3 regions of the Sinorhizobium sp. NG07B genome follow, and region 2 is predicted to be linked to each of the others. Evidence: predicted binding sites of a transcription regulator. Region 2 holds the regulator's gene; each other region holds the start of a gene.
What was found. The regulator LexA, encoded in region 2, represses DNA repair genes until DNA is damaged. The targets are predictions, from matches to a motif close to TGTTCNNNNTGTGTTCNG.
Positions count from the first base shown of each region.

Region 1: the regulator LexA is predicted to act here: its motif matches at 8,718-8,735, upstream of CO664_RS01430 (DNA recombination protein RmuC).
Region 3: the regulator LexA is predicted to act here: its motif matches at 3,892-3,909, upstream of CO664_RS00995 (YifB family Mg chelatase-like AAA ATPase).

Region 1 is NZ_NWTD01000001.1:281,316-291,862, reverse strand. It holds gene CO664_RS01465 (efflux RND transporter periplasmic adaptor subunit) at 1-1,099, shown strand, start outside; gene CO664_RS01460 (multidrug efflux RND transporter permease subunit) at 1,227-4,412, shown strand; gene dapE (succinyl-diaminopimelate desuccinylase) at 4,572-5,765, shown strand; gene CO664_RS01450 (hypothetical protein) at 5,752-6,348, shown strand; gene truA (tRNA pseudouridine(38-40) synthase TruA) at 6,367-7,110, opposite strand; gene fmt (methionyl-tRNA formyltransferase) at 7,110-8,045, opposite strand; gene def (peptide deformylase) at 8,128-8,652, opposite strand; gene CO664_RS01430 (DNA recombination protein RmuC) at 8,769-9,974, shown strand; gene CO664_RS01425 (ribokinase) at 10,026-10,547, shown strand, end outside.
Region 2 is NZ_NWTD01000001.1:1,671,802-1,682,348, forward strand. It holds gene CO664_RS08000 (ABC transporter substrate-binding protein) at 1-782, opposite strand, end outside; gene CO664_RS08005 (LacI family DNA-binding transcriptional regulator) at 926-1,954, shown strand; gene CO664_RS08010 (DUF2264 domain-containing protein) at 1,951-3,804, shown strand; gene CO664_RS08015 (hydroxyacid dehydrogenase) at 3,801-4,811, shown strand; gene CO664_RS08020 (sugar phosphate isomerase/epimerase) at 4,808-5,578, shown strand; tRNA gene CO664_RS08025 (tRNA-Ala) at 5,666-5,741, shown strand; gene CO664_RS30630 (hypothetical protein) at 6,054-6,221, shown strand; gene lexA (transcriptional repressor LexA) at 6,456-7,166, shown strand; gene ligD (non-homologous end-joining DNA ligase) at 7,605-8,579, opposite strand; gene CO664_RS08045 (hypothetical protein) at 8,612-8,971, opposite strand; gene CO664_RS08050 (hypothetical protein) at 9,171-9,401, shown strand; gene CO664_RS08055 (hypothetical protein) at 9,398-9,610, shown strand; gene CO664_RS08065 (hypothetical protein) at 10,108-10,547, shown strand, end outside.
Region 3 is NZ_NWTD01000001.1:186,957-197,503, forward strand. It holds gene ugpE (sn-glycerol-3-phosphate ABC transporter permease UgpE) at 1-443, shown strand, start outside; gene CO664_RS00980 (sn-glycerol-3-phosphate import ATP-binding protein UgpC) at 574-1,701, shown strand; gene CO664_RS00985 (endonuclease) at 1,698-2,690, shown strand; gene gshB (glutathione synthase) at 2,867-3,814, shown strand; gene CO664_RS00995 (YifB family Mg chelatase-like AAA ATPase) at 3,991-5,523, shown strand; gene CO664_RS01000 (hypothetical protein) at 5,578-6,114, shown strand; gene cysK (cysteine synthase A) at 6,398-7,366, opposite strand; gene CO664_RS01010 (LysE family translocator) at 7,649-8,281, shown strand; gene CO664_RS01015 (gamma-glutamylcyclotransferase) at 8,356-9,093, shown strand; gene CO664_RS01020 (NIPSNAP family protein) at 9,071-9,376, opposite strand; gene CO664_RS01025 (DMT family transporter) at 9,376-10,287, opposite strand; gene CO664_RS01030 (Lrp/AsnC family transcriptional regulator) at 10,424-10,547, shown strand, end outside.

The sequences.
Region 1 (10,547 bases), 1.4 Mb from region 2:
GGCGGATGCCACAACTGAAGCGGCGCCCGCCGCGCCGCCGGCCGTGCCGGTTTCCGTCGCCCAGGCGGAAACGCGCCGGATCACCACTTGGGAGAGCTTCTCCGGCCGGCTCGAGGCGATCGAGCGGGTCGAGGTTCGCCCGCGCGTCGGCGGGGCGATCCTCAGCGCCCATTTCCGGGAGGGTGCGCTCGTCGAGAAGGGCGACCTGCTCGTGACCATCGACCCCGAACCCTATGCGGCAGCGGTCGAGCGCGCGGAAGCGGAGGTGGCGGCCGCGGAAGCCCGGGTGGCACTCGCCAAGACCGAGCTCGAGCGCGGCCGCAAGCTGGTTTCCACCAGCGCCATTCCGCAGAGCGGCGTCGACCAGCGGCTCAGCGCCTATGACGAGGCGCAGGCGAATGTCCGGTCGGCCAAGGCGGCGCTGCGCTCCGCGCGGCTCGACCTGCAATATACCGAGGTGCGCGCGCCGATCGCCGGACGAGTCGGCAGGCTGGAGGTGACGGCCGGCAACCTCGTCGCGGCGGGCTCCGCCTCGCCGGTGCTGACCACGCTCGTCTCGGTCGACCCGATCTATGCGAGCTTCAACGTCAGCGAGGAAGTGGTCGCGGCAGCGCTCGCCAAGCTCTCCGCTTCCGCCGGTGCCGAGTCGATCGAGCAAATACCCGTACAGATCGGCACCGCCGCCGACGAGGGCACGCCGATCAGCGGCCATATCCAGTTGATCAACAACGAGGTGGATGCGGCAACCGGCACGATCCGCGTGCGGGCGGCGCTCCAAAATGCCGACGGCCGGCTGATCTCGGGCCAGTTCGTCCGCATCCGCATCGGCGATCCGGCGCCGGCAGAGAAGCTGGTGATCAGCGACCGCGCCATCGGCTCCGACCAGGACAAGAAATTCGTGCTGGTCGTCGGCTCCGACAACAAGGTCGAATACCGGCAGGTCACCCTCGGACCGACGGCGGACGGCCTGCGGATCATCGAGACCGGCCTGAAGCCCGGCGAGAGCATCGTCGTCAACGGTCTGCAGCGCGTCCGTCCGGGCGTCGTCGTCGCGCCGCAGCCGGCCGAGCAGGCAACCGCGTCGATCGCGAAACCATAGTTAGGCGCGCCCTGCCGCTGAGAGGCAGGGAAGCGCTTAGACATCCAACGGCATGCATCGGCGCGCGGCGGACGCTTTTCCGCCGCAGAAGCTCTTTGTTTGCCTGAAGTTCCCAAGGGGGATCGTTATGAACTTCTCACGCTTTTTCGTCGACCGCCCGGTCTTCGCGGGCGTTCTCTCCGTGCTCATCTTCGTCGCCGGCCTGATCGGCATGACCGGCCTGCCGATCTCCGAATATCCGGAGGTGGTGCCGCCGCAGATCGTCGTTCGCGCCCAGTATCCGGGCGCCAACCCGGCCGTCATCGCCGAAACTGTCGCCACACCGCTCGAAGAGCAGATCAACGGCGTCGAAGGCATGCTCTACATGCAAAGCCAGGCGACCGCCGACGGGCTGATGACCCTTACCGTCACCTTCGAGCTCGGCACCGATCCGGACCAGGCCCAGCAGCTGGTGCAGAACCGCGTCTCGCAGGCCGAGCCGCGGCTGCCGGAGGAGGTGCGCCGGCTCGGCGTCACCACCGTCAAGAGCTCGCCCGACCTGACGCTCGTCGTGCACCTGATCTCGCCGAACGGCCAGTACGACATCAACTACCTGCGCAACTACGGCGTCCTGAACGTCAAGGACCGGCTGGCCCGCGTCGAAGGCGTCGGCCAGGTCCAGATCTTCGGCGGCGGCGACTATTCGATGCGCGTCTGGATCGACCCGGAAAAGGCCGCCGAGCGAGGCCTTGCCGCGAGCGACATCGCCAATGCAATCCGCGGACAGAACGTCCAGGCGGCCGCCGGCGTGATCGGCGCCTCGCCCTCCGTTGCCGGCCTCGACCTGCAGCTCTCCGTGAACGCCCAGGGGCGTTTGAGGACGCCTGAGGACTTTGCCGATATCGTGCTTAAGTCGGGCGCCAATGGCGAGATCACCCGCCTCGGCGACGTCGCCCGCGTCGAAATGGGCGCGGCGGACTACTCGCTGCGCTCGCTACTCGACAACAAGGCGGCCGTCGGCATGGGCGTCTTCCAGGCGCCGGGCTCGAATGCCATCCAGATTTCCGAAAACGTCCACAAGGCAATGGCCGAGCTGAAGCAGACCATGCCGGAAGGCGTCGACTACGAGATCGTCTACGACACGACGCAGTTCGTCCGGGCGTCGATCGAATCGGTCGTCCATACGCTGCTCGAAGCGATCGCGCTCGTCGTGCTCGTCGTCATCGTCTTCCTCCAGACGTGGCGCGCCTCGATCATTCCGCTGGTCGCGGTGCCCGTCTCGATCGTCGGCACCTTCGCGGTGATGTATGTCTTCGGCTTCTCGATCAATGCGCTCAGCCTCTTCGGCCTGGTGCTGGCGATCGGCATCGTCGTCGACGATGCGATCGTCGTCGTCGAAAACGTCGAGCGCAACATCTCCCAGGGTCTCTCGCCGGTGCAGGCGACATATCGCGCCATGCAGGAGGTGTCCGGGCCGATCATCGCGATCGCGCTGGTGCTCGTCGCCGTCTTCGTGCCGCTCGCCTTCATCACCGGGCTGACCGGCCAGTTCTACCGCCAGTTTGCGCTGACGATCGCGATTTCGACGGTGATCTCCGCCTTCAACTCGCTGACGCTGTCGCCGGCGCTCGCCGCCCTTCTCCTGAAGGACCATCACGCGCCGAAGGACCGCCTGACGCGCATCATGGACGCGCTGTTCGGCTGGTTCTTCCGCGGCTTCAACCGCTTCTTCGGGGCGAGCTCGGAAGCCTATGGCCGCGGCGTCGGCGGCATTCTGACGCGCAAGTCGCTGATCATGGGCCTTTACGTCGTCCTCCTCGGCGTCACCTTCGCGCTGTTCCGCTCCGTTCCTGGCGGTTTCGTGCCGGCGCAGGACAAGCAATATCTGATCGGTTTTGCGCAATTGCCGGACGGGGCGACGCTGGACCGCTCGGAGGACGTCATCCGGCGGATGAGCGACATCGCGCTGAAGCACCCCGGCGTCGAACATGCCATCGCCTTCCCGGGCCTGTCGATCAACGGCTTCACCAATTCCTCGAACTCCGGCATCGTCTTCGTGTCGCTGAAGCCATTCGAGGAGCGGAAGACGCCGGAACTCTCGGGCGGCGCGATCGCCATGCAGCTGAACCAGGAGTTCGGCGCGATCCAGGACGCCTTCATCGCCATGTTCCCGCCGCCGCCAGTTCAGGGGCTCGGCACGACCGGCGGCTTCAAGCTGCAGATCGAGGACAAGAATGGCCTCGGCTATCGGGCGCTGGACGACGCGGCCAAGGCCTTCCTGGCGCAGGCTGCACAGACACCGGAACTGGCCGGGCTCTATTCGAGCTACCAGATCAACGTGCCGCAGCTCTATGCCGATTTGGACCGCACCAAGGCGCGCCAGCTCGGCGTCGCGGTCACCGACGTGTTCGAGACGCTGCAGATCTATCTGGGTTCGCTCTACGTCAACGACTTCAACGCCTTCGGCCGCACTTACAGCGTGCGCATCCAGGCCGACGCGAACTATCGCAGCCACGCCGACGACATCGGCAAGCTGAAGGTCCGTTCGCAGTCGGGCGAGATGATCCCGCTGTCGGCGCTCTTGAAGGTGGAGCAGACGGTCGGTGCCGAGCGGGCGATCCGCTACAACGGCTTCCTCGCCGCCGACATCAATGGCGGCCCGGCACCGGGCTTCTCCTCCGGCCAGGCGCAGGCCGCCATCGAGCGAATCGCCGCCGAGACGCTGCCGCCCGGAATCTCCTACGAGTGGACTGATCTGACCTACCAGCAGATCCTCGCCGGCAATTCGGGCATCCTGATTTTCCCGCTGGCGCTGCTGCTCGTCTATCTGGTGCTCGCGGCGCAATATGAGAGCCTGTTGCTGCCGATCTCGATCATCCTGATCGTGCCTATGGGCATCATGGCGGCGCTCACCGGCGTCTGGCTGACCGGCGGCGACAACAACGTCTTCACGCAGATCGGCCTGATCGTGCTCGTCGGCCTCTCGGCGAAGAACGCGATCCTGATCGTCGAGTTCGCCCGCGAGCTCGAGTTGTCCGGAAAGAGCGCCGTCAGCGCCGCGATCGAGGCGAGCCGGCTGCGGCTCCGGCCAATCCTGATGACGTCGATGGCCTTCATCATGGGCGTCGTGCCGCTCGTCACTTCGACCGGCGCCGGTGCTGAAATGCGCTCGGCCATGGGCGTGGCGGTCTTTGCCGGCATGATCGGCGTCACCGCCTTCGGCATCTTCATGACGCCGGTCTTCTACGTGCTGATCCGCAAGCTCTCCGGCGAGCGGCCGCTGAAGCACGCGGGAGCGCATATCGAGGCGCCGCATCTCGCCCCGGGCGAATAGCCTTCTCCCGGAACACACATCCGACGGGCCGGATGATCGTCCGGCCCGTTGCGGTCTCCAAGCGCGTCGCCCTCTCATCGGGCGTGACAGCCGGGGAGCGATCGGATAAACCAGCAAACTCAGTTCCTTGGCCCACCGGCTCCGCAGGCATTCCGTTCGATGTTCCCGACCGATCCGATCTCCAATCTCTCCGCCCTTATCCGTTGCCCCTCGGTCACCCCGGCCGAAGGCGGTGCCTTGTCGGCGCTCGAAGGCATGCTGGCGCCCCTCGGCTTCACGCTCGATCGGGTAATGGCCAGGGAGGCGGGAACGCCGGATATCGAGAACCTCTATGCCCGCCTCGGCACCGAAGGCCCGCATCTAATGTTCGCCGGCCATACGGACGTGGTGCCGGTCGGCGACGAAGCCGCCTGGACCCATTCGCCCTTTTCGGCCGTAATCGCCGGCGGCGAAATGTACGGGCGCGGCGCTGTCGACATGAAGGGCGGCATTGCCTGCTTCGTCGCGGCGGTTGCCCGCCACATCGAAAAGCATGGCCGACCCAAGGGATCGATTTCCTTCCTCATCACCGGCGACGAGGAAGGACCGGCGATCAACGGCACGATCAAGCTTCTCGAATGGGCTGCCCAAAAAGGCGAGCGCTGGGACGCCTGCCTCGTCGGTGAGCCGACCAATCCGGATAACCTCGGCGACATGATCAAGATCGGCCGGCGCGGATCCCTCTCCGGCCGGATCACCGTCCACGGCGTCCAGGGGCATGCCGCCTATCCGCACCTTGCCGACAATCCGGTGCGCGGCATTCTGCAGCTGACGCAAGCGCTGATGGACCCGCCCTTCGACACCGGCACCGAGAATTTCCAGCCGTCCAACCTGGAGGTGACGACAATCGATGTCGGCAATGCCGCCGTCAACGTCATTCCGGCCAAGGCCAGTGCCGCCTTCAACATCCGCTTCAACGACCGCTGGACGGCCGAAAGCCTGAAGGCGGAGATCGTTGCCCGCCTCGGCCGTGCCGCAAAGGACGGTGCGCTTCGGCCCGGTCGCGATCCGGTCAGATACGACATCGTCTGGAACGAGCGCCCGAGCCACGTCTTCCTGACGCGCAACAACGCGCTGATCGATTCGCTTTCCGGCGCAGTCGAGGCCGTGACCGGCCGCCGGCCGAAGCTCTCCACCACCGGCGGCACGTCGGACGCCCGCTTTATCAAGGACTATTGCCCGGTGGTCGAATTCGGTCTCGTCGGCCAGACAATGCACATGGTCGACGAGCGCGTCGCGGTCGCCGATCTCGAGACCCTGACCGAGATCTATGAAACCTTCATCGCCCGCTGGTTCGGCCATGCCGCTGCTTGACGAGGTTCTCGCCTATATCAAGGGGCTCTGGCTGCTGATCCAGGGCAACCGCGAAGGCTATAACTGGCTGGACATCAGCGAAAGCGGCTTGTGGCGCTCCTTTTCGGCGATCCTCTGGTCGCTGCCGGCCATGGCCGTTTCCTGGGCGTCCTGGCGCCTCTATTATCTTTCGGCGATGCCGAGCGGCTCGACCGTCGGCATCGGCTTTTTCCTAAAGCTGCTCGTCGTCGATCTCGTCAGTTGGCTGCTGCCGGTCATGCTCGTTGCTGGCCTTTCGCGGCCCCTCGGATTTGCCGGATTGGTCGTGCCTGTGATCGTCACCACCAATTGGCTCTCGGTGCCGCTTTCCTATGCGATGGCGATTCCGGCCGCGCTCCTCCTTCTCGCGCGTGGAGGCCATCAGCTCACTGCTCTCCTGTCGCTGATCGTCCTCATTGCGGGCGTCGTCCTGCTCTTCCGGCTGCTGCGCTCGATAACCGGCAATCAGAACCTGCTCGCTTCCGCCCTGACGGCCCTTTACCTGCTGCCGCCGATGATGCTCGCCCAATATCTTCAGCACTTCTTCGGACTGATCCCCGGCTGAGCGGGTGAGCGCGAGCGGTCAGTAATCGACCTGCATGAAGAACAGGCCATCCGGCGGGGCAACGGGTCCGCAGGCCTTGCGGTCGCGCGCCTCGAGTGCGGCCTTGAGGTCGTCTGGCGTCCACTTGCCCTCGCCGACGAGCTTCAGTGAGCCGGCGAAGGAGCGTATCTGGTTGTGCAGAAAACTTTGCGCCGTCGCGCGAATCTCGATCAATTCGCCGCTGCGGGTGACATCCAGCCGATCGATGGTGCGCAGCGGACTGGTCGCCTGGCAATGGGCGGACCGGAACGTCGTGAAATCGTGATGGCCGACGAGATGTTGTGCGGCCGCATGCATCGCCTCATGGTCGAGCGTCTTCGGCACCCACCAGGCGCGCCGTGCCTCGAGCGCCAGCGGCGAACGGCGGGAGATGATGCGGTAGAGATAATGCCTGCGGACGGCCGAAAAGCGCGCGTCGAATTCCGGCGGAACTTCGGCCGCGTCGAGGATCGACACCCGCTCGGCGGCGAGCGTCAGGTGGGCATTGAGCGCATTGCGCAGCGTGTGCGTCTTCCATTCGCGGGTCAGGTCGAGATGCGCCACCTGGCCCCTGGCGTGGACGCCGGAATCGGTGCGTCCCGCGCCGCGGATCGACACGGTCTCGCCGGTCAGGGACAGCACCGCCTTCTCGATCGCCCCTTGCACGGAGGGACCGTTCTCCTGCCGCTGCCAACCGACATAATCGGAGCCGTCATATTCGACGGTCAGCCGGTAGCGCGGCATCAGGAAATCCTCGTGCCGGCGGCGATCGGCGTGCCGCGCAGAAAGTCAGGCGCAGCAAGCGCCTTGCCGCCTGCCCGCTGCAGGCGCGTCGGCCGCACCGCCCCTTCGCCGCAGGCGATCGTCAAGCCGTCGTCCAGGATCGTGCCCGGCGTGCCGGCCCCTGTGGCAAGCTCCGACCCCAGCACCTTGATCCGCTCCATCCGCCCGGCGACCTGAAGTTCGAACCAGGCGCCCGGAAAGGGCGCGAGGCCGCGGATATGATTGTGAACGTCGGCCGCCGGCCGCGTGAAAACGATCCGCGTCTCGTCCTTCGTAATCTTGGCGGCGTAGGCGACGCCTTCCTCGGGCTGCGGTGTCAGCGTCAGTTCGCCCATTTCGAGCCGCACCATCGCCTCTTTCATGAGCGCCGCTCCGACATGCATCAGCTTGTCGTGCAGCTCGCCGGCCGTCATCGTCTCGCCGATCGGAACAGACTTGACGAGCGCCACGGGCCCGGTGTCGAGCCCCTTATCCATTTTCATCACCATCATGCCGGTCTCACGGTCCCCGGCCATGATCGCCCTCTGAATCGGTGCGGCACCCCGCCAGCGCGGCAGGAGCGAGGCATGGCCGTTATAGCAGCCGTGGCGAGTGCCCGAGAGGATCTCCTCCGGCAGCAGCAGGCCATAGGCGACGACGACTGCCACATCGGCACCGAAATCGCGAAAGATCTGCCGATCCGCGGTTTGCCTGAGGTTGACGGGTGTCAACACCGGAACACCGAGAAGTTCGGCCGCCTGATGCACCGGCGACTTTTGCAGATCGAGGCCGCGCCGGCCGCCGGGACGCGGCGGCTGCGTGTAGACGGCGACGATCTCGTGACGCGCCTCGACGAGAGCAGAGAGCGTCGGCACGGAGAATTCCGGTGTGCCCATGAAGATGATGCGAAGCGGCAAGGCGGTGAACTCCGTCTTTCTCAAATGCCCCAAGCAGGGCAGCGGCTCCGAGTCAAACGCCTCTAGGCGCGGGGCGCGACGGTCAGATGGCCTTGGCGCCGCGCGTCTTGGCCGCCTTGGCGAACTTGCGGATCACCATGTCGCGCTTGAGCTTGGAGATGTAATCGATGAACAGGACGCCGTTCAGATGGTCGATCTCGTGCTGCAGGCAGGTGGCGAGCAAGCCGTTGGCCTCAACTACCTGCTCCTTGCCGCCGCGGTCGAGATATTCGACGGTGATCGCCGCCGGTCGCTCGACTTCGGCATAATAGTCAGGGATCGACAGGCAGCCTTCCTCGTAGACGGAGCGCTCCTCGGAGGATTTCACGATCTTCGGATTGAGGAAGACCAGCGGTTTCCTCTCCTCGCCCTCCTTCGAAACGTCGAGAACCAGAAGGCGCTTCGGAACGCCGATCTGGATCGCCGCCAGTCCGATGCCGGGAGCGTCATACATGGTCTCGAGCATATCGTCGGCAAGCCGGCGAATGTCGGCGTCGATCGTCTCAACGGGCGTCGAAACCTGGCGCAGAAGCGGATCGGGAAGGATGATGAGCGGCTTGATCGTCATGCTCCCCCATAGCCGATCTTTCCGTCGCTGCGCAAGAAAATTGCCGTGTGATGAGTTGAGCCGTTTGTTCTTGTTTTGATCTAGTTTTCGGATGCGAATCTGTTTAGGCTGCGGCCATGGAGCCCACTGCCTTCGCCATCGACCAGCCGCTGTTCCTCATCGGCACCTTTCCCCTAACGGCTGGCCATCTGCTCAGCCTCGCCGCTCTCCTGTTCGTTTTGCTGGCAATTGCGTCGGCCCGCAGGGCGCGGGCGCTTCGCGCCGACGACCGGGACCAGCAGCTATCGGCGCTGCTCGCGGCACAGACCGAAATGCAGGGACGCATCGCCGCGATGGCCGATGTCTTCGGCACAAGGCAGGCGGAACTCAACCAATCGCTCAGCCAGCGCATCGACGGCATGACGCACCGGATCGGCGCGTCGATCAGCGAACAGACGAAGGCGACCCACGAGAATTTAAGGCGGCTGCAGGAGCGGCTGGCGGTCATCGACAGCGCCCAGAATAATATCCAGTCTCTCGCCAAGGACATGGCCGGGCTGCAGAGCATTCTTGCCAACAAGCAGACGCGCGGCGCCTTCGGCCAGTCGCGCATGGAGGCGATCGTTGCCGACGGCCTGCCGATGGGCGCCTTCACCTTCCAGGCGACGCTTTCGAACGGGGCGAGGCCGGACTGCATCATCCGCATGCCGAATGCCCAGCCGCCGCTCGTCATCGACGCAAAATTCCCGCTCGAAGCCTGGAATGCCATGCGTGATGCGGAAAGTGCCGAGCGGCGCCAGCAGGCGGCGCAAGCCTTCCGACGCGACATGGAGGTCCATATCCGCGATATCGCCAGCAAATATCTGCTCGCCGGCGAGACGCAGGAAACCGCCTTCCTGTTCGTTCCGTCCGAATCGATCTTTGCGGAAATCCACGAGCATTTCGAAGCGACCGTCCAGAAGGCGCACCGCCAGCGCATCGTCATCGTCTCGCCGTCGCTGCTGCTCCTTTCCATCCAGGTGATCCAGTCGATCCTGAAGGACGCCCGCATGCGCGAGCAGGCGCATCTGATCCAGGGCGAGGTGGTGCGCCTGATGGAGGATCTCTCGCGGCTCGACGAACGGGTCCGGAAGCTGCAGGGCCACTTCGCGATGACCCAGAAGGATGTCGAGGACATTCTGATCTCCTCCGACAAGCTGACGCGTCGCGGCGCCAAGATCGAGGCGCTTGAACTGGAGGCCGCACCGGCGAACCACGGCGCCAGGGAGCCGGCCGACAAGAGTGAGCGGGCAGTCGACAACCGCATCGGGCAATTGAAGCTGCGGGTGGTTGACGAAGACTGACGGCCTCGGGCACTCTCCGGCACAATCAGCAACCCGACGGGACATCTCCACATGATCACTGTTCTTGGGTCCATCAACATGGACCTGATCGCCACGACCGCACGCCTTCCGAAGCCGGGCGAAACCGTTGCCGGAACGGGCTTTTCCACCGCCGCCGGCGGCAAGGGGGCGAACCAGGCGCTGGCAGCCCGGCGCGCCGGCGCTTCCGTGCGGATGGCCGGCGCCGTCGGCTCGGACAGCTTTGCGGAAGGCGCGCTTACCCTGCTCAAGGAGGCGGGCACGGACCTTGGCCTCACCAAGACCGTGAGCGAGCCGACCGGGACCGCCCATATCCTCGTCGGCGGTGACGGCGAGAACGTCATCGTCGTCGTCGCCAGCGCCAATGCGACGGTGAGCGAGAGCGACGCGGTCACGGCCCTCGAGCAAATGGCGGCCGGCGACACGCTGATGCTGCAGCTCGAAATTCCGGCGGCCTCGGTGGAGAAGGCGCTGGTGGAGGCCAGACGCCGTGGCATCCGCTCGATCATCAACATCGCGCCGTTGACGCCGGAGGCGGCCCGCCTTGGCCGCATG
Region 2 (10,547 bases):
GAAAGGCAGTTCGTATCGATCGTGTTCTGATCGAGCGTCTGGATATCGGCGCCGACGGTGCCGCCGCGCTTGCGCAGTTCCTCCCAATAGGCATACCACTCCTTCGCTTCCTCGACGCCGAAACCGAGGCCGCTCTCGGTATAGAGGCTGCTGCCGCGCTGCCTCAGCCACGCATCGAAGACATATGCGTAGCGGGCCCCGTAGGGCCCGCCCCAGACGTTCTTCTTGCCGGCGGCCTTGGTCATCTCGGTCGCGATGTCGGCATATTCCTTCCAGGTGGTGTCGACTCCCGGAGGTGTAATGCCCGCTTTCGCAAAGGCGTCGGCGTCATAGAACAGTGCGAAGGAATTCAGGCCGAGCCCGACGCCCCAGAGTTTCCCATCCACAGTCGTCAGCTTCAGCACATCCTTGCCGAACGAATCCACGTCCAACGTCGATGGAATGAACGGATCAAGAGCAAGGCAGGCGCCGCGCTTGGAGTAATCGGAAATCGTGCTCGGCTCGAGCTGGAAGACGTCCGCGATAGCACGGCCGGCCATCTGGGTCGCAAGCTTCGTCCAGTATCCGTCGCCGCTCAGGCTCTCGCCAACGATCGCTATGTCCGGATTTTTCTCCTGGAAGAGCTTGGCGACGCTCAAGGTCCGCTTCGAGCGATCGTTGGATCCCCACCACATGGCGCGGAGCTGCACGTTTTCGGCAGCGAAAGCCGAGGTCGCGCCGAGTGCAAGACCAGCGGCCGTGCCGGCCGAGCCGAGCAGGAATGTACGTCGATTGAGTAGCATGCCGTTCCTCCTGTCGTTGTCTGCCTCGCGCTCTCCTCCAGCGCCAGGCGAAGCCATTCTGCGAAAGCTTATGCAAGAAAATTGATTTTGCAAGATTTTGTTCTCGACTTGCAAATTTGCACAAATTGCGCGATCTTTGCGCCATGACAGACATTTCTTCCAAACGACTGCGGCAGGCCGACATCGCTACTCGGGCCGGCGTCTCCGTTTCCACCGTCTCGCGTGTCCTTGCGAACGAGCCGGGCATCAGCGACGACGTCCGCCGGCAGATCCTCCAGGTCGCCTCCGAGATCGGCTATCCGATCAAAGCCCCGCCAGCGACAAGCCCCGGCGCCTTGGCCCTGATCGCAAGCCATGGCGTGACGGGCGGCCTCAGTGTCTTTTACGCGGGGATTGTCGAGGGTCTGCGGTCCGAGGCAGCCAAGTTGGGCATGCCTTTCGATATCCGCCTTGCCAGAGAGGCGAAGGCGACACCTGAAGCGGTCCGGGAACACCTGGGATCCGTCGAAGCGGAAGGGCTCTTCCTGGTCGGGATCGACCCCGCTGACGCACTTTGCAAATGGCTCGAGGAAAGTCGCACGCCGGTCATCCTGGTCAATGGCACCGACCCGCAAATGCGTTTCGACGGCATCTCGCCCGCAAACTTCCACGGCGCCTATGCGGCGACCCGGCGATTGCTTGAGGCAGGCCATCGCCGCATCCTTCACCTGACCGGATCGCATCGGCATACGATCCGTGAACGTGTTCGCGGCTTCGAGGCGGCAATCGCTTCGGCGGACGGCGGCGAAGGGCGCGTCATCCGCCTGCCCTTCGAGGGCAATTCCAGCGTCGAGGCGCATGCGGCGACGCTCGCCGCCCTTGCCGAGGACGGCGGCTTCACGGCTGCGTTCTGCATGAACGACTTTCTCGCCGTCGGCCTGCTCGAGGCAGTCACCGAGCTCGGCCGGCGCGTTCCCGAGGATTTCGCCATCGTCGGCTTCGACGATCTGCCCTGCGCACAAATGGCAAATCCACGGCTCGCGACGATGCGTGTCGACCGCGTGGCCCTCGGCCGCGACGCGATCGGTATGATGCACTTCCGTCTCCATCATCGCGACACACCCGCCCGGCACGTGTCGCACGCGGTGTTCCCCGTCGCCGGCGGAAGCTTGGAGGCGAGACGGCACCCATGACCTATGATCCCGCCAGTTCCAACCCGCTCGTCGGCAATCCGCTGGAAACACGCAGCGACATGCAGCACGCCCTGCTGGGCCTCTTCGATCCGCTGTTGCCGTATTTTTCAAAAGGGAACGCGCGCGTCCGCCTCGATGCCGCCGCCGCCCACTTCGACCGGGCCGCAGCCGATCTCGAGGGCTTCGCGCGGCCGCTTTGGGGGCTTGCACCGTTTGCCGCCGCCGGCGGCGATTTCCCCCATTGGCGCCGCTATGTCGAGGGCATCGCAAACGGCACCGACCCGAACCATCCGGAGTTCTGGGGCAATGTCGGCAACCGCGACCAGCGCATGGTCGAACTCGCCGCCCTCGGCTTCACCCTTACCCTGATCCCGGAGAAACTGTGGGACCCGCTAAGCGGCCGGGCAAGAGACAACCTCGTCACCTATCTGCTCCGGGCGCGAGAGTTCGATTATGCCGAAAACAATTGGAAGTTCTTCCGTATCCTCGTCGACATCGCACTCGATCGGCTCGGTATCGACTACGACCGCAGCCTGACCGATGCCTATCTCTCGGAACTCGACGGATTTTACATAGCGGACGGATGGTATCGGGACGGCAATGTGCGGCGTGTCGACCATTACATCCCGTTTGCGATGCACTTCTACGGCCTCATCTATTCGCGCCTCGTCGAGGATGACTATGCCAGGCGCTATCGCGAGCGTGCGCTGGCCTTTGCCCAGGATTTTCGCCACTGGTTCGCCGAGGACGGAGCGACCGTCCCCTTCGGCCGCAGCCTCACCTATCGCTTCGCCTGCGCCAGCTTCTGGTCGGCGCTCGCCTTTGCCGATCTCGAGGCGCTGCCCTGGGGCGAGATCAAGGGCCTTTGCCTTCGCCACCTCAGATGGTGGGCGGACAAACCGATCACCCATCGGGACGGCGTGCTGTCGGTCGGTTACGGCTATCCGAACCTGTTGATGTCGGAAAACTACAATTCAGCGGGCTCTCCCTACTGGGCGTTCAAGGCCTTCCTGCCGCTCGCTGTTTCCAAGAACCATCCGTTCTGGACTTCCCAGGAAACGGCCCCGAGCCCGTCGCCCGACCCGGTGGCGCTCCCCCATCCTGGCATGGTGATGATGCCCGCCAAGGGCGACGTCGTGGCGCTTTCCTCCGGGCAGGAGAACCGGCAAATGCGGTTCGGCTCGGAAAAATACGCGAAATTCGCCTACTCGACGCGTTACGGCTTCAGCGTCGAGAGCGACGAGCGGGCCTTCAGCGGAGGCTCCTTCGATTCGATGCTGGCCTTCAGCGACGACGGCATTCACTACCGTGTGCGCGAGGCGAACGAGGAAGCACGGCTTGCCGGTAACGTGCTCTTTGCGAGGTGGTCGCCCTGGCCGGACGTCTCCGTCGAGACCTGGCTGCTGCCGGCCACGCCCTGGCATGTCCGGGTGCACAGGATCACGACGCCGCGGCCGCTTGAAACTGCCGAGGGCGGCTTTGCCATTGCCAGACGGGACTTCGAAGCCGATACACTTTCCGCACAGGCGGGTTGGGCCTATGCCATCGGCAAAGAGGACTTCAGCGGAATCCACGACCTCGGCTCGACAGTCACGCGCCAAGGTCTGGCACAGAAGGCGGCGCCCAATACCAATCTCATCGCCGCAAAGACCCTGGTGCCGCAATTGCGCGGCACGATCCCCGCCGGTGAGACTATTCTCCGCTGCGCCGTGCTGGCCGTTCGCGACATCTCGGCCGTGTCGGGCGATTGGGAAGGTCCGCCCGCTGTCCCCGAGATCGCCGAACTGCGCACCGTCGCCGAAGAGGGCGTAAGGGTCAGCGCCATGCAAGCGCCGGGACGCATGTCATGACCCCCCCGGCGATTGCCTTCGCGATGCAGCCCGAAAGGACGGAACACGTACTCACACCGGAACTTTTCGCACGCATAGACCGTCTCGCTCGCATACTCGATCGGCAACCCATGACCGTTTTCGGCGACGGCCGGGGAAGCCGCTTGCTCGCCGAAGCGGAGATCCTGGTGACCGGCTGGGGCGCCCCGAGCTTCGATGCGAACGCCCTTCGATCGGCCCCTCGTCTTCGGCTCATCGTCCATGCGGCAGGAACGGTCAAGGACCTGATCGATTTGTCCGTGTTCGATGCAGGAATCACCGTCAGCCATGCGGCCGAAGCCAACGCCGTGCCGGTCGCGGAGTTCACGCTGGCGGCAATCATTTTTTCGGGCAAGCACGTTTTTCGCTTCCGCGACCTTTATGCCGCCGACAGAGGGCGTCAGCGCATCCAGCTGCTGCAGGGGCAGGCTATTGGAAACTACCGCCGCACCATCGGCATCGTTGGCGCCTCGCGGATCGGAAGGCGGGTGATCGACCTGCTTCGCCCCTTCGATTATCGGGTGCTGCTCTACGATCCCTTGGTCGGGGAAGAAAGCGCTTCGGCTATCGGTGTCGAAAAAGCCGATCTCGAGACGCTGATGGCGCATTCGGATATAGTCTCGCTGCATGCGCCTTCTCTGCCCGAGACCCAGCACATGATCGACGGGCGGCGGCTGTCCCTGATGAAGAACGGTGCGACACTGATCAATACGGCGCGGGGTGCGCTCGTGGACGAGGCCGCACTGATAGACCGGCTGAAGACGGGCGCAATCAATGCCGTCATCGACGTGACGGATCCCGAGGTGCCGGAAGGAACGTCGCCTTTCTATGATTTGCCGAACGTCTTCCTAACGCCGCACATTGCCGGCGCCATCGGACTTGAGAGGACGCGACTCGGCGAAATGGCCGTCGACGAAATCGAGCGCTTTCTGGAAGGCCGGCAGCTGCTGTTCGAAGTCCGCAAGCACGACCTGGAGCGCATGGCATGAGCGATTTCGAACCGGGGCTCTGCACCGTCACCTTCAGGAGCTTGCCTCCGGAAAAAATCGTCGGCTTAGCCCGGAGCGCCGGTCTTGCGGCGATCGAATGGGCAGGCGACGCTCATATTGCTCCGGGCGACACGTCCAACGCCCGGATCGTCGGGCTCCTCAGCGCAAGGGCCGAACTGACGACATCCTACGGATCCTATGTCGCGCCACCGACTGACGACCTCATCGAATTCAGGCGTGCGCTCGAGAGCGCGATTGCACTCGGTGCCTCGAATATCCGCATCTGGCCAGGCACCCGCCGGCGCGATTCAAAGGACTACAGCGCAGGCGAAAGACGTGATGCCGCAAAGGCGATCCGCGACATGGGCGCCGAAGCCGCGCGCCACCGCGTGACCGTCTCGCTGGAATATCACCCGCAATCGCTGACTGACACGACCGACTCGGCAAGCCGCCTGATCGACGCGATCGCCCACGACAATGTTTATCTCTATTGGCAGCCGCGGCCCGGGCTGGAGCTCGGCGAGGCGCTCGCAGAGGTCGCCCGCATCGGTCAGCATGTATCTCATGTCCACGTCTTCGCCTGGGATCGAAATCGCAACCGTTTTCCCCTGGCATCGGCATCCGACTATTGGCGAAGCGTCCTCACGGCCCTCCCCGCATCGCGCTGGACCGGGCGACGCTTTGCAATGCTGGAATTCGTCGCCAATGACGATCCCGCCGCCTTCATCGAGGACGCCGCGACGCTCAAGCAAATTCTCCTCGAGTGACATCCACGACGGCCCCGATCCTCCCCACGCGAGACGCCGGGAGGGACTGGCGCGGGCGCTCAAATCCGCCTATATAGGTGAACGGCTGGGGTCGTAGCTCAGTTGGGAGAGCGCCGCAATCGCACTGCGGAGGTCGAGGGTTCGACTCCCTTCGACTCCACCAAACGACCTTTGTCCGACCCGGAGACATAGGTAACAGAACATCGCTAAGACATCAGCGACATCTCTGTAGCGGGCCGATCCGACGTGGCTCGTCACCCTCGGACGACCACCACTTCAGACTGTATTCGCAGCAGACCCATTGCGAACGCGAATTCCGTTAAGAAGCGAGCGACCCGAAGTCAGAGGGAGCGGTGTTTTCCACCCGATGTGCCGTCTTCCCGCCTTGCCCCTCGCTTGCCAAAGAGCCTGATTTGAGAGAGACTTAGCACCTGGCATCATTGCATATCGGCAACTCCCGCAAGTGGGGACTACCATGCCTCTCAAATCTCTGATCGCCGCCGCCTTAATCGCTCTTCTCACACTTTCAGGATGCGCCACGACAGGCGCTACGGGCAACACGACCTACACCCAGTGGTACGGCCCCTACCCTGAACCCGACTTCGACGTTCTTAGCCCCGGCGGGCTGCGCCTCGCCTACTAGGACGGCTTGTCAAGACGATGCACAGCGTCGTCAAAGGTGAGCAAACGCTCGCCTATGTGTGACGCTTGCCGCACGCAAGTCTTCACCACCATCGAAACCCGCAAACCGTCCGTGCCGCCCTGATAGCGGACGCGCCTCGACGCATGAGTTCACGGAATATTAAGTGCTTGCGGAACACATATGGAACGGATAGTTTCTGTTCTTGATTTGTTTCGCGAATCTGGAGTGACGCGCATGCTGACCCGCAAGCAACAGGAATTGCTTCTGTTCATTCATGAACGGATGAAGGAATCCGGGGTCCCGCCCTCCTTCGACGAGATGAAAGATGCGCTCGATCTTGCGTCGAAATCGGGCATCCACCGGCTGATCACTGCGCTGGAAGAACGCGGTTTCATTCGCCGGCTACCCAATCGGGCCCGAGCGCTCGAGGTCATCAAGCTGCCGGAAGCCTATTCGAGCCCAGCCCAGCCGCGGCGCGGCTTCTCGCCGAGCGTCATCGAGGGCAGCCTCGGCAAGCCCCCGGCACCGAAGCCGGCGCCAACGCCACCGGTCGAGAGCGCGTCTATGACAGTGCCGGTCATGGGCCGGATCGCCGCCGGCGTGCCGATTTCGGCCATTCAGAACAATACGCACGAGATTTCCGTGCCGGTCGAGATGATCGGCAGCGGCGAGCACTACGCCCTCGAAATCAAGGGCGATTCGATGATCGAGGCGGGCATTCTCGATGGCGACACGGTGATCATCCGCAACGCCAGCACCGCCAGCCCGGGCGACATCGTCGTCGCCCTGATCGACGACGAGGAGGCAACCTTGAAGCGATTCCGCCGCAAGGGCGCATCGATCGCACTGGAAGCGGCGAATCCGGCTTACGAAACGCGCATCTTCGGACCCGACCGCGTGAAAATTCAGGGCAAACTCGTCGGTCTGATCCGGCGCTATCACTAGGCCGATTTGGGTTCCTGTGCCGATCCTGTGTGCGGTCGTTTCGCGCGGTCGCGACGACAGAACTGTTCTCTTTGCCTTCCGTGATCTCGCTTACTGCGGCCGGCGTTTATTGGTCTCGGCGTCCGCCATGCCACCGGCAAGAAGCGCTCTCGTATTCCGGCCTGTTCAAAGCTGTTTGTGGGCGTCTTTTTTGAACGTCTCCCTCTTGCGCTCCACATGGATTCGTTTTAAACGCCCGCCATCGCTCGATTTTACGAGCACGAGAGGCCTCGTGGCGGAGTGGTGACGCAGAGGACTGCAAATCCCCTCCACTTTCAATAAAATCAATATCGTTTCTGAAAAAGCGGCCGAAAATACCTCGTTTTCCGTCGTTTTTGGCACATTGATTTTTCAGAGGAATTCAGAGTTTTCAGAAACGCCATCGGGCCGATTTTTACGTCAGTTTGTGAGCTCGAACACCGTCGCATCGTCGGCCCTCTCCCTTATGCCTTTGAACGACGGATGCCGGAGCTTGCCATCCTGTGTCCAGGCGCGATACTCGGCCTCAGCGACCAGCACTGGCTCGACGAAGACGGCCCCCTTCCTCTTCAGGTTCACCGCCGGCGAATCCGTCCGGATTGCCTCGAGCAGCTCGCGCAGCTTGGCTGACTCCGCGTACGTCCATCCGGTTCCGCAGCCGCCGACATAGACAAGCTCACCCCTCCTCCTTGCCGCCAGCAGCAGCCGACCGATCGCGCCGGGGACGGTTGACGGCTCGAAGCCGACGATCACGAAGCTGTCGCTGCGCACGCACTTGATCTTCTGCCAGTCGGGCCGACGGCCGGAGTGATATGGCTTGTCACGGCGCTTGGCGACAATCCCCTCGAGGCCGTGCTCGCAGGCGATCCGGAAGAACTCTTCCCCACTCGCCTCGACTTCCTCCGACAGCCGAATGACACCGGCACGGCCGGCGACGATCGGCTCCAGCAGCCGCCGGCGTTCGCTGAGTGGCAGCCGGCGCAGGTCGCGACCGTCGAGATAGAGGAGATCGAACGCGAAGAAGAGGATTTCGCGGGGATCGTGCAGACTGGGCTTCCTGCCGAGGGCACGCTGCAGCATGCCGAAGTCAGAGCGGCCGTGCTCATCGAGCACGACCGCCTCGCCGTCGAGGATTGCGGTCATCAGCCCAAGAAGCCGCGCCTCGGCAGCGATTGAAGGGAAGCGGCTCGTCCAATCGTAGCCGCCGCGAGTGATGATCCGCACGCGACCGGTCTCGATATGGACGGCCAGGCGGTAGCCGTCCCACTTCACCTCGAAGGCCCAGTCCCGCCCTGATGGAGGCCGATCGACGAGCGTTGCGACGCAAGGCTCTACCCGCGCCGGCAGAGGGTCCGGCGGCGCTTCTGGCGGCTTATTCGAGGATGCTCTGGCCATGAGCAATTAACGCGCGGATCAGGGAAAAAGCCTCATCGATGGGCCTTCCTCCATCCAGCTTCGCGCGCGGCCTCCTCAGAGCAGAACCACCATTCGCCGTTCAACAGGCTAATACGCGTCTCGCTGTAATACTCCTGGCCCGGGATGTGATAGATGCGTTCGCCAGTCTGGTAGCTGATATTGCCTTTAATGTCGCAGCCGACGATGGGCGGTATAAACTCAGAAGCGGCGAACAGCGCTATCGCCGCAACGCCAACAATGCCGGTAACTGAACCGCCTTGCTGTTTGCGTGCCCATTTGTCGCGATGGTTCGGCCAGGCTCGTTCGGGCACGTTACCCTTCACAGGACGCTTGCTGCGCTGTTTCGGGTCAAACTCGAAGACTTTTCCCATTACATCCTCCAACGCGAGGATGCCGCCCATCGATGTGGGCGTCTAGCCGCCCAAATGGAGTAGTTTTGGGAGCAAACGCAAACCGCATTGACTCTCGCTGAAACCAGAACATAATAAGAACATTCATCGGCGTTGCGGCCGCCAATCGGAAAACCCGTGGGGTAAAAGACTCCGTTGCGTGCGCGGAGAAGGAGACGTCATGTCTGCTGAGAAGCAAACTTCCGACATCGACGAATTCGATGCGTGGATGGATGAGGTCGCATCGGCACTTGCCTGGCATGGCGGAGACGCGGAAGCGACAATCCGGACGCTCCTCGCCGACTGCAAGCATCTACGAGAGCAACTGGCACTGGCTCAGATTGCGATGGGTCTGGGCTTCACTCGCGGCTGGTCGCCCTGCCCAGAGCGCCAGGATGAGGTGACGACGTGAGCGACGAGCAAGGCGCGGCCAAGCACGATACAACGCTATACGTGCACTATTGCGAACATCCAGGCTGCACGAAATGGGGCGGCTTCGGCTTCGCTGCCGGCAAGGGCGAGCCACGCTGGTTCTGCTTCGAGCACCGGCCCGGCCGGGTTGACGTCGGCGTTGTCGCGGACGATACGTCAGCGCGCGGAATGAAGGGGCTCATACGATAATGACCGAAGAACAGCGCGAAGCCGCGGAGAACCTGCACGAAGCGATGCGGATTTTCAACGATGCCATCCGCGAAGCGGCTTATCGCGGCTTACACGTCGAACAGTGCTGCCGCACATCTCTGAGCCCCCACAATGACGTCTTTTCGTTTCCTTCCTGCCCTCCTCTCCACCGCCGTTGCCACGGCGCCTCTCGACGCCGCTCTCGGATCGGGCCGCCGTCATCTGGCGGGGCGGTTTCGAGTTGCCACGTCCTAACGATAACCGGCAGACGCCCGATGCGACACAGGGCCGCGGATACGCTTGGCCGCATCCAACATCACAATGTTGATCGGGGCTTAGCAGCGACTCGTCGCGCGGATTCAAAGCTTTCCCAGCGCAGATTCAGCCTTTTCATCTGAGAGCTCGTTGGCTAAGAGGAATGTCTCATCTGGGGTTGAAATAGGTGGATAATGCGCGCATTGATATGGAACTGCCCATGGGGTTCCCAGGGGCAGCCTTTGTTTTTTCAGAATTGCTTTAAAGATGTACTGATTCCGCAGGCTAACGCACTCGGTAATGCGGGATGGGAAGTTACAGTCGCATTCGCAGATTATCTTGCGCCTGACACCGGCTCGGTGGGAAGGCATATCAAATTGTGCCCTCTGGACAGCAAGGAACTGGACGCAGCGGCCGGCACATCAGATCCCCTGGCAGACCTGCACACTAACCCACACGGTGACGCGGTCGTACGGATAGCCGAGTACTTGTCCAATCGGCTGCCTCCTACCGTCGACGTAATTCTGACGTGGGAAAACCCGGTCCCCTATCTGGGCGCCTTGTACCCCGGGGCTGTCATACTGAGCCAAATGCCGGGTAGCTTCTCTCGTTCACCATATCCGAGCACTGTGACGATCGATCCTGTGGGCCTCTACGACCGCTCAATTCTGGCATCGAGCGC
Region 3 (10,547 bases), 1.5 Mb from region 2:
ATGCCCTGAGGCTGACGAACACCTATACCGGGCTGATCGTGCCGCTTCTCGCCTCTGCGACCGGCACCTTCTATTTCCGCCAATTCTTCAAGTCGGTACCGGACGAACTCCTGGAGGCGGCGCGGATCGACGGCGCGGGGCCGTTCAAGTTCTTCATCGACGTGCTGGTGCCGCTGTCGCGCACCATGATGGCGGCGATCTTCATCATCATGTTCGTCTACGGCTGGAACCAGTATCTCTGGCCGACACTGATGACGACGGACGAGGGCTTCTTCACGCTGGTGCGCGGCATCAAGCAGATCCTGCTCGTCTGGGTCGGCTCCAACATTCCCGATTACAACGAGGCCTTTGCGCTGGCCATCCTCGCCATGCTGCCGCCGGTGATAATCGTCGTCATGTTCCAGCGCTGGTTCATCAAGGGACTTACTGAGAGCGACAAATAGAGCATTTCCCGGCGAAGTGTGCAGCGGTTCGCCGTCGGAAATGCGCAGACACAAAGTGGAACGACCGGAGGCGCGGCGGGTTTTAGATCCGTTCCCGCTCCGCATTCCTCATTGACCAACGGAGCTAGCCATGGCGGCGATCGATATCGCAGAGGTCTCTAAAATCTACTCGGGCAATGTCGAGGCCGTAAAGTCGGTCTCGATCGACATTGCCGACGGCGAGTTCATCGTGCTCGTAGGCCCCTCCGGCTGCGGCAAGTCCACGCTTCTGCGCATGGTCGCCGGGCTGGAGACGATCTCGAAAGGCAGCGTGACGATCGGCACGCGCCTCGTCAACGATGTCGATCCGGCCGAACGCGACATCGCCATGGTCTTCCAGAATTATGCGCTCTATCCGCACATGACGGTTTACCAGAACCTGGCCTATGGCCTCAGGAACAGGAAGACGCCGAAGGCGGAGATCGACGCGCGCGTCGCGGAAGCCGCGCGGATGCTGGAGATCGAGCCCTATCTCGACCGCAAACCGCGGGCGCTTTCGGGCGGCCAGCGCCAGCGCGTCGCCATGGGTCGGGCGATCGTCCGCAAGCCGGCCGCTTTTCTCTTCGACGAGCCGCTTTCGAACCTCGATGCGAAGCTGCGGGTCTCGATGCGCGGCGAGATCAAGCGGTTGCAGAAGCGGCTCGGTACCACCTCGCTCTACGTGACCCACGACCAGCTTGAGGCGATGACGCTCGCCGATCGGCTGGTGGTGCTGAACGGCGGCCGCATCGAGCAGATCGGCCGGCCGCTCGAGGTCTATCACGCACCGGCCTCGACTTTCGTCGCGAGCTTCATCGGCTCGCCGGCGATGAACCTCCTCAAGGGCATGCTCGAAGGCGGCCGCCTGCATATCGGCACGCATGCGATCGACCTCGACTATCCGGCGCCGACCCGGGGGCCGGTGACCGTCGGGCTCAGGGCGGAAGACTTGCGCCCGGCATCTGCCGGCGAGCAGGCCTTGCTCTTCCGCGTCGACTATGTCGAGGAACTCGGAGCACAACGCCTGGTGCACGGCGCGGTCGAGGATCAGCCGCTGACCGTCGCGTTGCCGCCGGAAACGCCGCTTTCCAGCGAGCTTGCCATCGCCATCCCGATGGATCGCCTGCATTTCTTCTCGGCGGAGAACGGCAAGCGGCTTCATCGTCAAGAGCGGACGGATGGCATGGCCGGTGCCGCGCCGGCCCGTCCGCACGCCGTGAATTTGGAGCCTGTGTCGTGATTGAGAAAGCCGTATCGACCCTTGCTGTTCCTTCGCGAGAGCACCGCGAGGGCATTGCCCGGACGGAACGCAGCATCCCTACCCATGACGCGATCATGGCCGGGATCGAGGCGATGAACACGATCGAGGTCGGCGGCGCCGCCACGACGCCAGCGCCGCTTGCCTTTCCCTTCACTGTTGCTGCCTGGAACCTCGAGCGCTGCCTGTTTCCCGAAGAAAGCGCCGAGCATCTCCGCGCGACCGGGGCGCGGCTCGTGCTGCTTTCGGAGATGGACAACGGCATGGCCCGCACCGGCCAGCGCCACACGACGGCCGAGATTGCGAGCGCGTTGGAAATGCAATACGCCTACGGCGTCGAGTTCATCGAGCTCGGCCTCGGCTCCGATACCGAGCGCGAATTCTGCAAGGACGACTTCAACGACAAGGGCTTCCACGGCAATGCCTTGCTGACCGCCGTGCCCCTCCGGCGTCCCTTCCTGTTGCGGCTTTGCGGGGAGCGCCTGTGGTTCAGGGACGACACCGATCAGCCGCGTCTCGGCGAGCGCTGCGCCGTCGGTGCCGTGATCGAGACCGAAGCGGGTCCCTTCGTCGCCGTTTCCACGCATTTGGAAAGCGCCACGACCGCCGCCTATCGCGAGCGGCAGATGAAGGAACTGATCGATCAGCTGGACACCACCTTTCCCGAACTTCCGATCCTGACCGGCGGCGATCTCAATACGGGAAACCATATCGGCGGCGATTTCGAGGCGGAGGGCCTCTTTGCGGCGAGCGCTGCACGCGGCTTCACCCGCCACGGCGGACCGCTCGATCAGATGACCACCCGTCCGAGCCTGATCACCCGTTGGCCGAAACGGGCGATGAAGCTCGACTGGTTCTTAGCGCGGGGGCTGAAGATCGGCGAGAGCCGCATCGTTCCCTCGCTCGACACCTCAGGGCGGCCGCTCTCCGATCACGACCTCATCACCTGCCTCGTCGAGGGTTTCCAATAGGCGCCGGTCTCCTTGCCTAAGCGCCTTGCGCATTCTACATGTGGCGGGCCTCCTGTGGCGGTGTCCGCCGTTGCGGGTGCATGATCGTCGCGGTAGCGCTTTGAATTGCTGTATGATTTCGCCGAAGCGATTTCCGCCTTGGGCGATGCGGCAGGGGAACCAACGGGAACGGGAAAATGGCAGGAATCGTCAATGTCGGGGTCCAAATGGACCATGTCTCGGGCATCACCATTGCGGGCGATTCCACCTTTGCCATGAGCCTCGAGGCACAGGCGCGCGGGTACCGGCTGTTCCACTACACGCCCGACAAGCTGTCGCTGCGTGACGGCAAGGTCTATGCGACCGCGCAGCAGATGACGCTGCGCGACGTCAAGGGCGACCATTTCACGCTGGACGAGCCCGAGCGGATCGATCTTTCGACCATGGACGTCATCCTGCTTCGCCAGGATCCGCCCTTCGACATGGCCTATATCACCTCGACGCATCTTCTGGAGCGGCTTCACCCGAAGACGCTCGTCGTCAACGACCCGGCCTGGGTGCGCAATTCGCCGGAGAAAATCTTCGTCACCGAATTTCCCGACCTGATGCCGCGGACGCTGATCACGCGGGATGCGAGCGAGATCGCCCGCTTCCGCGAGGAGATGGGCGACATCATCCTGAAGCCGCTCTACGGCAATGGCGGCGCCGGAGTCTTCCATTCGGCGCGCGACGATCGCAATCTCTCGTCGCTGCTTGAAATGTTCGGCCAGATGTTTCGCGAGCCCTTCATTGCTCAGGAATATCTGCCGGCGGTCCGAAAGGGCGACAAACGCATCCTGCTCGTCGATGGCGAGCCGGTTGGCGCCATCAACCGCGTCCCGGCCGAACACGACGCCCGCTCCAACATGCATGTCGGCGGCCGCGCCGAGGCGACCGAGCTCACCGCTCGCGAGAAGGAAATCTGCGACCGCATCGGACCGGCGCTGAAAGAACGCGGCTTCCTCTTCGTCGGCATTGATGTCATCGGGGATTACATGACCGAAATCAACGTCACTTCGCCGACTGGAATCCGCGAGGTCAAGAAGTTCGGCGGCGCCGATGTCGCCGGCATGCTCTGGGATGCAATCGAAAAGAAACGCGGCTGACCTCCGCAATCGTTTAGGAACGTTCGACCTGCCCGATCGGCATGCCGCCGGCACGCCGATTTCACCTCACGCGCGTTTGTTCTATTATTGTTCTTGTTTTTAAGCGCGTACCGTGCAAGATTTGGCTTGCTACCGGCGGCGGTTGTGCGGTGCAGGCTGGAGCAATGGGGGGCATCATGGTCGCGCGCGTCAGCACGGTTGCGTTTCAGGGTATCGAGGGCGTTCCGGTCGACGTCCAGGTAATGGTGGCTCCTGGCAAGGTCGGCATGCAGATCGTCGGGCTGCCGGACAAGGCCGTTGCCGAAAGCCGCGAACGCGTCCAGGCGGCGCTGCACGCCTCGGGCCTGGCGCTGCCGGCCAAGCGGGTCACCGTCAATCTGGCGCCGGCCGACCTGCCCAAGGAAGGCAGCCATTTCGACCTCGCCATCGCGCTCGGCCTGATGGCGGCGCTCGGCGCCATCCCAGCGGATGCACTTTCCGGCTATGTGGTCATCGGCGAGCTCAATCTCGACGGCACGATCGCTCCAGTTGCCGGTGCGCTGCCGGCGGCGATCGGGGCCAATGGACTCGGCAAGGGGCTGATCTGCCCCGCCGAAAGCGGCGCTGAAGCGGCCTGGGCCGGCGCCGAGATCAATATCCTGGCGCCGCGCAGCCTGATTGCCATCGCCAATCATTTCCGCGGCACGCAGGTGCTCTCCCGCCCCGAACCGGCGGTCCCGGCGGCCGCCGCCGATCTTCCCGATCTCGCCGACATCAAGGGCCAGGAAAGCGCCAAACGGGCGCTGGAGGTCGCGGCCGCCGGCAATCACAATCTCCTGATGGTAGGCCCTCCCGGTTCCGGCAAGTCGATGCTGGCGTCGCGTCTGCCGTCCATCCTGCCGCCGCTCTCCCCAGCCGAACTGCTCGAAGTGTCGATGATCCATTCGATCGCCGGGCAATTGGCGGGCGGCAAGCTCTCCGACCGCCGGCCGTTCCGTGCGCCGCACCATTCCGCCACCATGGCGGCGCTGATCGGCGGCGGTTTGCGGGCAAAACCCGGGGAGGCGTCGCTCGCCCATCATGGCGTCCTGTTTCTCGACGAGTTTCCGGAGTTTCCCCCGCAGGTGCTCGATGCGCTGCGCCAGCCGCTCGAAACCGCCGAATGCGTCATTGCGCGCGCCAATCACCGTGTGAGCTACCCGGCGGCGATCCAGCTCGTCGCCGCGATGAACCCCTGCCGCTGCGGCATGGCCGGCGAGCCGGGCCGCAGCTGCGCCCGCGGCCCGCGCTGCATGGCCGATTACCAGGCGCGGATTTCCGGTCCGCTGATGGACCGCATCGATATCCGCATCGACGTGCCCGCCGTCAGTGCCGCCAACCTCATCCGCCCCGGCACGGCGGAGGCAAGCGCCGTCGTCGCGCGCCGCGTCGCCCGCGCCCGCGAGTTGCAGCGGGGTCGCTTCGCCGCCCTCGGCCATCCGGAATTGACGAGCAATGCCCGGGCATCGACGGCGATGATCGAGAGAATCGCCGAACCCGATTCGGCGGGGCTGCAGCTCCTCAGGGACGCCGCGGAAAAGATGAAGTTCTCGGCGCGCGGCTATCACCGTGTGCTGAAGGTGGCCCGCACGCTCGCCGATCTCGACGAAGCACCGACCGTCGGACGGATCCATCTCGCCGAAGCGATCTCCTATCGCGTCGCCGGCGAGCGCCTGCCGGTAGCGGCGTAGCGCTCGCCTGGCCCAGTTGCACAAATCCAAGTCCATCTCTCAAGGCCCGCTATCGTGTTCCCCTTCAACGGCACCTTCCAACCAAACCGTTTCGTTATGCCGCTCGCCCTTGTGGCAGGCATTCTCCTTGGACCGGCCGTGGGGTCGGCAGTGTCCGAGGACCCAAGCAAGCTCTCCTATGGGGCGAGAATCGGCATGACGATGACGATCGTTTCGAAGGAGGGAATTGGAACGGCAAACGCTGTGATCCGCCTGAAGCACACGCCGCAGGACGCGAAAGTCTTCTGCGTCGAATATCTCCGCGATGACTCGTTGCGCTGCATTGGAGACGTGATCGCGACGACGAAGCTCGCTGACCGCGTCACCGGCAATTGCGTCGAGCGCACCTGGACGGACATGCATGGCTCCAGCTATTCCTTTCACGGCTCCGCCAGGCAGTCTCCTGAAATGATCAAGAAAGGGCTGCTGTCGGAGACGGACTATCTCATCCGCCGCGACGGTGACGAGGCTTTTCTCCCAAACCTTTCGCTTGCCTCCTACGCCGAGAGGCTCGAAATTTTTCAAAGCCTTTGCCCCGGAATTGCGAAATAGCGCCACGAAACGCCGAAGCGTGCTGCACTACAGCGTCCGCGCCCTTTCAGGCGATCGCGATCAGGGACGGCGGGATGAACCTTTCATCGCCGAGTTCGCCTCGAAGATGAGATCGATGAGGGAGGTGCGGAGAGTGCGAAAGCGGCTTCGACCAAGGCCGACCTCATGAACAAGCCCGGCGATTGGCACGAGATCGTCGTCTCGCTGAACAGCGAGGGATCGAGCGCGGTATGGGCGGAAAACCGAGCACCTCCTCTCATCCCGCTCCGCAGTGCCCGCGCCTCTACCCGCCCAGCCCCTCGAAAAGCACCGTCGAAAGATAACGCTCCGCAAAGGACGGAATGATCACCACGATCATCTTGCCGGCATTCTCCTCGCGCCGGCCGACTTCGATCGCCGCCTGGAGCGCGGCGCCGGAGGAGATACCGACCGGTACGCCTTCGAGCGTGGCGACGAGCCGTGCCACTTCGACCGCTTCGCCCGCATTCACGGTGACGACCTCGTCATAGATCGAGGTGTCGAGGATCGGCGGCGCGAAGCCAGCGCCGATGCCCTGGATCTTGTGCGGTCCCGGCGTGCCGCCCGAGAGGACCGGCGACTCCTCGGGCTCGACGGCGATCACCTTGACCGACGGCTTGCGCGCCTTCAGCACCTGACCGGCGCCGGTGATCGTGCCGCCGGTGCCGATGCCGGAAACGAGGATATCGACGCCGCCTTCGGTGTCGTTCCAGATTTCCTCGGCGGTCGTCCTGCGATGGATTTCCGGATTGGCCGGATTTTCGAACTGCTGCGGGATGATGGCGTCGGGCAGCGTCTCGGTGAGTTCCTGCGCCTTGGCGATGGCGCCCTTCATGCCCTTTGCCCCTTCGGTCAGCACCAATTCGGCGCCGAGCAGCGACAGCATCTTGCGCCGCTCGACCGACATCGTTTCGGGCATGGTGAGGATCAGCCTGTAGCCTTTGGCGGCGGCCACGAAGGCAAGCGCTATGCCGGTATTGCCCGATGTCGGCTCGATCAGCGTCGTCCGGCCGGGCTCGATCTTGCCCTCCGCCTCAAGCGCTTCGATCATCGCGACGCCGATGCGGTCCTTGACCGAGGCGATCGGATTGAAGAACTCGAGCTTGGCAAGCAGGTTCGCCTTCACGCCCTTTTCGCTGGCGAGCCTGTCCAGCCGCACGATGGGAGTGTCGCCGATCGTTTCGGTGATTGATGAAAAGACGCGGCCGCGGCCGGGCTTGCGCGCTTCTGGCATTGTGCTTCTCCCGTTGCTCAAGATGGTTGTCATGAGAATAGGAACAATCAACGGTCCATTCCAGAGCGGGAAAGCGCCGGATGCGGGCAGGCGGAGGAAAAAGCGATAGCAAACCCGCCGGTTGGAGCATGTTTTTCCGGTCGGTGGATAGCACGGCGTGGAAAGTTCCGCTTGAGAACGCCGCACCATCGCTCGCAAAAATTGACCCGGTGACAAGAACGGCGTTGCTAGCGACTCGTTGAGCCGTGCACGTTCCGGAAAAACTGCGGAAGGGGAACGGCCTTGCCCGAAACTCACAATCTCATCGGCTTCGCGCTGATTGCGCTCGGCATGGTACTGACGCCGGGACCGAACATGATCTACCTGATCTCCCGTTCGATCTGCCAAGGCCCGGGCGCCGGCCTTGTCTCGCTCGGCGGCGTGGCACTCGGCTTCGTCTTCTACATGGTCTTCGCCGCGCTCGGCATCACCGCCCTGTTGCTCGCGGTTCCCTTCGCCCACAACGTGCTGTGCTTCGCCGGCGCACTCTATCTCCTCTTCCTCGCCTGGCAGGCCGTGAAGCCCGGCGGTCGCTCGCCGTTCCAGGTCCGCGACCTGCCGCAGGACGGACCGCGCAAGCTCTTCGTCATGGGCCTCGTCACCAGCCTGCTCAATCCGAAGGTGGCGGCGCTCTACCTTTCGCTGCTGCCGCAGTTCATCCGACCGGAATCCGGAAGCGTGCTCCTGCAGTCGCTCGTTTTCGGCAGCCTGCAGATCGCAATCAGCGTCAGCGTCAATGCGCCGATCGCGGTGACCGCCGGGTCGATCGCCGCCTTCCTCGCAGGCCGGCCCCTCTTCATGCTGGTGCAGCGCTGGATGATGAGCACCGTGCTCGCCGGCCTCGCCGTCAGCATGGCTGCCGAGGCGCGCCGGTAGGCGAGGTCACCCGTGAAAGGCCAGCTTGCACCCGGGGGACCGTTGCGCGATCCTCTTCGGCGGAGATTTTGACCATGTCCGGCAGATCAACATCCTTCAGCTTGACCGCGGCCCATGTTGCGCAGGTCCACAGAGCGATTGCGGACGGCGGTCCGGGATCCGGAGCGCAACTGCACACAGATGCGGACTATGACCACTGGGTGGCGCGGATAATGAAGTGCCATCCGGCTCCGGGCTTGCCAACCTTGCTCTTCGCCTATGGATCACTGATCTGGAGGCCGGAGATCGAGCATGTCAGGGAAGAGATCGGCATCGCCCGGGGCTGGCATCGTTCGTTCTGCTTGCGGATGCTTCGCTTTCGGGGAACACCCGATGAGCCGGGTCTGATGATGGCCCTCGACCGCGGCGGGCAGTGCCGCGGCGTTCTCTACGAACTGCCGAACGACGACCTCGAAGGCCAGCTCGGAAGGCTGTTCCGGCGTGAGTTCACCTATAAGCCGCCCAACAGCATGCCCCGCTGGATCAAGGTCGAGACGGGGCAGGGATCCGTTCCCGCTCTGGGTTTCGTCATGAACCGCGCTTCGTCATTCTATGCCGGAAGCCTTCCTCTCGAGGCCGTCGCCGAAGTCCTGGCGCGCGCCTGCGGTCATGTCGGCTCGGGCGCGGAGTATCTCCTCAACACGGTAACGCATCTTGAAGCCAGGGGCATTCGAGATCGCAATTTGTGGCGCCTACAAGCGCTCGTAGCGGAGTGCATCGAGCGCGATCGAGCCGTGGCGTCAAGCGAGCTCATTCAAACACTGGACGCATGAAGCTGCGCTCGTAGCTTAGAATGCAGCGCGTCTCCTCGGCATAGGCGAAGGCCGCTTGGCATTCAGGATCGGCGGCCATCTGCTCGCGATAGGTCTCGTAGGCTGCGAGCGAGGGAAAGCTGAAGAGCGCGAGCGCAATATTGTTGGCGCCCTCATGCGGCATGAAATAGCCGTGATGGCTGCCGCCGAGCCGGTTCACCAGCGGAATCCAGAGCTTGGCGTAATGCTCGAATTCCTTGAGCTTGTAAGGATCGATGACGTATTTCAAATAGCAGGTGATCATCAGGCGCTCCGTTCGGCGTGCTGCTTGATACGTGGGGCCGAACGAAGCGTCCAGCCGAGATTGGTGCCGGCCGCTGCCAGCAGGATCGCGGCCGATCCCAGGATCTGCACGGGCTGCAATTGGTGCCCGAAGGCAATGCGGTCGACCAGGATTGCGGCGATCGGGTAGATGAAAGAAAGCGCGCCCGTCACATGGGTCGGCAGCCGCTGGATCGCGCCATAGAGCAGGATGTACATGATGCCGGTGTGGACGACGCCGATGGTGATCAGCAAGGTCCACTGGATTGCGCTCTGCGGCAGCGGCGCCGTCATGGCAAAGGGGGCGAGTATCGCCGCGCCGGTCAAGACCTGGATCAGCGCGATAAGCTGCGGCGGCGTGCCCTTGAGCAGCTTGGTGACGATCGCCGCAATGGCGTAGAAGAAGGCGGCGCCGAGCGAGAGGGCGATCCCTGCGAGATAATGACCGGTTCCGGCTCCGCCCGCCGGCTTTGCGGAGACGATCGCCAGCATGCCGATGAAGGCGACCGAGAGCCAGAACAGCTTGGTTGGGGTGATCTTCTCGCCGAGGAAAAGCGCCCCGAGCCCGAGCAGCATGAAGGGCTGCGTGTTGTAGACCATCGTCGCAATCGAGATCGAGGCGTGCGAATAGGCTTCGAAAAGCAGCAGCCAGTTGACGACGATCGCCACACCGCCGAGCACGGAAAGCCCGACGACCTTCGGACGCAAGTGCCTGAGATCGATGAGGCCGAGGGCTGCGGCAAGGATTGCGAGCGTCACGGCCCCGAAGACGCAGCGCCAAAAGACGACGCCGGCGACCGGCTGTCCCGACATCAGTACGAACCAGCCGATCGTTCCCGATATCAGCATTGCCGCCGTCATTTCCGCGCTTCCGCGCCGCAAATCCTTGTTCATCGCTCTCGCTCCACTGATGACTTGACCGCCAGAGTAATGAGTCTGCTGATGCGAATATATGGATTGGCGAAGGAGATTGTGAGAGAATGCCTAATTGTGTAAGGGGAACTTCCCAAGTTGACTTACGGAGTTGCCGATGCTGGACGAACTTGACCGTCGTATCCTGGAAATTCTCGCCGCGAACGCCCGCGTGTCGCTGAAGGAACTCGCGCTGGAAGCGGGGCTCTCCTCGCCGAGCGCTGCCGAGAGGCTGCGCAAGC